Regions from separate parts of the Salipiger sp. ABF4_146 genome, predicted to be linked through region 1. Evidence: riboswitches for the same ligand, from Rfam matches in the RefSeq annotation. Region 1 holds a riboswitch; the other holds the start of a gene.
What was found. Region 1 has a riboswitch for thiamine pyrophosphate ahead of thiC (phosphomethylpyrimidine synthase ThiC). Riboswitches for the same ligand answer to the same signal wherever they lie in the genome.
Positions count from the first base shown of each region.

Region 2: another riboswitch for thiamine pyrophosphate. It lies ahead of thiB (thiamine ABC transporter substrate binding subunit); the one in region 1 lies ahead of thiC (phosphomethylpyrimidine synthase ThiC).

Region 1 is NZ_JBSWYX010000007.1:193,412-195,611, reverse strand. Features, by position in the region: gene fabD (ACP S-malonyltransferase) at 6-941, shown strand; TPP riboswitch at 1,152-1,270, shown strand; gene thiC (phosphomethylpyrimidine synthase ThiC) at 1,399-2,200, shown strand, end outside.
Region 2 is NZ_JBSWYX010000002.1:494,301-496,500, reverse strand. Features, by position in the region: gene ACXAJT_RS05185 (thiamine/thiamine pyrophosphate ABC transporter permease ThiP) at 1-248, opposite strand, end outside; gene thiB (thiamine ABC transporter substrate binding subunit) at 224-1,204, opposite strand; TPP riboswitch at 1,255-1,361, opposite strand; gene aroC (chorismate synthase) at 1,501-2,200, shown strand, end outside.

The sequences.
Region 1 (2,200 bases):
CGATCATGACGCGAGCTTTCATCTTCCCCGGTCAGGGGGCGCAGACCATCGGCATGGGCAAGGCGCTGGCCGAGGCATATCCGGCGGCGAAAGCCGTGTTCGACGAGGTGGATGCGGCGTTGGGCGAGAGCCTTTCGGCGCTGATCTGGGACGGTGACATCGAAACGCTCACGCTCACCGAAAACGCCCAGCCGGCGCTGATGGCGACTTCGCTGGCGGCGATGCGCGCGCTCGAGGCGGAGGGCATCGAGATCACCGCCGCGGGCTATGTCGCCGGTCACTCGTTGGGCGAGTACTCGGCGCTGACCGCCGCCGGAGCGCTGAGCGTCGGCGATGCCGCCAAGCTTCTGCGCACCCGCGGCAAGGCCATGCAGCAGGCGGTGCCGGTGGGCGAGGGGGCGATGGCCGCCCTGTTGGGGCTCGATCTGGCCACCGCCCGCGCCGTCGCCGACGAGGCCGCGCAGGGCGAAGTCTGCGCCGCGGCCAATGACAACGACCCGTCGCAGGTGGTGATCTCGGGCAACAAGGCCGCGGTCGAACGGGCGGTGGATATCGCCAAGGAAAAAGGCGCCAAGCGCGCGCTGCTGCTGCCGGTGAGCGCGCCGTTCCACTGCGCGCTGATGGCCCCCGCCGCCGAGGTCATGGCCGAGGCGCTGGAGCAGGTGGAAATCACCGCTCCGAGCGTGCCGCTGGTGGCCAATGTGGTCGCCGAGGCGGTGACCGATCCCGCCCGCATCCGCGCGCTGCTGGTCGAGCAGGTCACCGGCTCGGTGCGCTGGCGCGAGTCGGTGGACTACATGGCCGCGCAGGGCGTCACCGAATTTTGGGAGATCGGCGCGGGCAAGGCGCTGTCGGGCATGGTGAAACGCATCCACCGTCCGGCCACGCTGCGCAACGTCGGCGCGCCGGATGACGTGAAGGCCGCGCTCGAAGCGGTCTGAGGCGCGCCTCAACTCTGCCAAGAGAAAACAGGGGGCGGTGCCATGTGGCGCCGCCCTTCTTGCATTCCGGGCGTGTGCATTCTGGTCGTATGCATTCTGGGCGTGGCATTGTCTTCATCTTTCCAAAAATACTCAACAACGCAGTGCCGCCCGCGCGCCGCTGGGCAGAGACCCTACCTTGACGCCCCGCCCGACTCGCCGCAGGGTGGCGCCACTCACCCGGGGGGTCCCGACAAGGGGCTGAGATTCTGCTGGCGTCCGCGCAGCGCAGTGACCCGACGAACCTGATCCAGTTCATACTGGCGTAGGGATGGTGCACTGGCGTTGCCGGGGGCTCTGTGCCCCGGACCATGCGGATAGGAAAAGCGGGGCACACCCGCGCCTTGGCCGCAGCGATGTCACCCCATTCACGCACGGAACTGGGTCTCCACCGCTTTGAGCTTGGAGGCTCCGACCGATGAAAGACCTCACTCCCACCGTCACATGCGGGCCGCTGCCCGCCTCTCGCCGCGTCTGGCACAAGGGCGAGCAGCATCCGCAGATCCGCGTGCCCATGCGCGAGATCGACCTGCACCCTTCGGCTGGCGAGCCGCCGGTCACCGTCTACGACAGCTCCGGCCCCTACACCGATCCCGCCGCCGAGATCGCCATCGACCGCGGTCTGCCGCGGCTGCGCGAAGAGTGGATCGTCGCCCGCGCCGATACCGAGAGCTACGACGGCCGCCATGTGAAGCCCGAAGACAACGGCTTTGCCGAAGGCGCCCGCGCCGTGCCCGAGTTTCCCGTCCGCCACGCGCCGCGCCGGGGCAGGGATGGCAAACCGGTCACCCAGATGGCCTATGCGCGCGCCGGCATCGTCACGCCGGAGATGGAGTATGTCGCCATCCGCGAAAACCTCGGGCGCAAGGCGGCCAAGGCGCAGCTGGTGCGCGATGGCCACGATTGGGGCGCGTCGATCCCAGACCACGTGACGCCCGAGTTCGTGCGCGACGAGATCGCCCGCGGCCGCGCCATCATCCCGGCCAACATCAACCATCCCGAGCTTGAGCCGATGGCCATCGGCCGCAACTTTCTGGTGAAGATCAACGCCAATATCGGCAACTCGGCGGTGACCTCCTCGATGGCGGAGGAGGTGGAGAAGATGGTCTGGGCGACGCGCTGGGGCGCGGACACGGTGATGGACCTGTCGACCGGGCGCAACATCCACAACATCCGCGACTGGATCCTGCGCAACAGCCCGGTGCCGATCGGCACGGTGC
Region 2 (2,200 bases), on a different contig from region 1:
AACAGCCCGCGTCCCGGGAAGCTCCGGCGCGCCAACGCGCGCGCGACGGGGATCGCCAGCGCCAGAGAAAAGACTGCCGAGAGCAGCGCCTGCCAGAGCGTAAACCGTAGTGCCTGCCAGTCGCCGGGGCCGAGCGTGCCCCAGCCACCGGCGCGCGAGAGCACCGCCGCCACCGGGCCGAGCACCAGTGCCAGCACCAGCCCGGCCGCGAGGAGCGCGGCGCTTATTGCGAGAGGCCGCGGCGCCATGCCTCGATAGCCTCGTCGCGCAGCGCGGCGGCCTCATCTTCGGAGTAGAACAGCACCTTGGTCGGCAGTTCGAGCTCCTTGAACCCCTCGGGCCATTCATCGTGCGGCAGCGCCGCAGGGAAGGACCAGTTGCCCGTGGCGATCATCTGCTGGAACTCGGGCGTCAAGATGAACTCCATGAACGCCTGCGCCAGTTCCGGCTGATCGGTGCTGGCGACCTTCGCGGCCAGCTCGACCATGAAGTAGTTCCCCTCGGGGAAAATCAGCGCCTTCTTGCTGCGGTCGTCCTCGGCGATGATGTGATAGGCAGGCGAAGTGGTATAGCTCAGCACCATGTCGGCCTCGCCATCGGTGAACAGCCCGTAGCTTTCGGACCAGCCCTTGGTGACGGTGAGAATCTTCGGTGCCAATTTACGCCATGCGTCCTCGGCCTCGTCGCCGAACACCGCGTGGATCCAGAGCGCCATGGCCAGACCGGAGATCGAGCTGCGCGGGTCCTGAATGACGATCTTCAGATCGTCTGGCGCCTCAAGCAACGCCTCGAAGCTTTGCGGCGGTTCGGGCAGGCGCGTGGTGTCGTAGATGAAGGCCGTCTCGCCGTAGTTGTAGGGAAGGAAGGTGTCGTCGGTCCATTCGATCGGCAAGGTGAGGGGCGAGAGGTCCACATTGTGCGGCGCGAAGAGGCCGCTTTCGCGGGCCTGCTTGGTCACGTCGGTGTTGAGACCAAAGACCACGTCGGCCTCGGTCCGTTCGCCCTCGAGCAACAGCCGTGGCAGCAGATCGCCGGGCTTGAACTGCAGGTCGCAATCGCAGCGCGCCTCGAACATCTCTTCGATCTTCGGGCCAGGGCCCCATTCCGAGACGACGTAATCGCCCGCGTAGACGGTCAGAACGTTCTCCTGCGCCAGCGCCGTGCTGGCAAAGAGACATCCCGCTGCAAAACTGATGGCCTTCATGGCATCCTCCAAATTTGCGGCGAGAGGGCAAGATGGGCCGGGGCGCGTGGGCCTTGGGCCATGACCTTCCCTCCGCCGGTGTTAACCGGGTCAGGTTCAACGGGTTCGCAGTGGCATCTCAGCCGGCGTGGATCGCGCGGCACCCCGAGGTAGCGCAAGACCTAGCGGCGGGCGGGGCGGCTGACAAGATGAATTCCTCGCCGCGGCGCGTCACGACAATTCCCTTGAGACAAGGGCCGTGCTGGCCTAACAGGCTGGGCGAGCAGAGAGCGCGGCGCGACACAGGAGACAAGCCCATGAGCCTCAATACCTTCGGCCATCTCTTTCGTGTGACGACCTGGGGCGAAAGCCACGGGCCGGCGCTTGGTGCCACGGTGGATGGCTGCCCGCCGGGGGTGCCGATCGACGAGGCGGCGCTGCAGCGTTGGCTCGACCTGCGCAAGCCGGGGCAGAACAAATACACCACGCAGCGGCGCGAGCCCGACGCGGTGAAGATCCTGTCGGGAGTGTTCGAGGGGCAGACCACGGGCACGCCGGTGCAGCTGATGATCGAGAACACCGACCAGCGATCGAAGGATTATTCCGAGATCGCGGCCAAGTTCCGGCCCGGCCATGCCGACATCACCTACTACCAGAAGTACGGCATCCGCGACTATCGTGGCGGCGGTCGCTCCTCGGCGCGGGAGACGGCGGCGCGGGTCGCCGCCGGCGGGCTGGCGCGGGCGGCGCTGGCAGAGTTGGCGCCCGGACTATCGATCACCGGCTTCATGGTGCAAATGGGGCCGCAGGGCATCGACCGTGACCGCTTTGACTGGGATGAGATCGCGCGCAACCCGTTCTGGTGCCCCGATGCGGAGGCTGCCGAGGGCTGGGCCGACTATCTGGACGGGCTGCGTAAGTCCGGGGACAGCGTCGGTGCGGTGATCGAGGTGGTGGCGCGCGGCGTGCCGGCAGGGCTGGGCGCGCCGATCTACGGTAAGCTCGACACCGACCTCG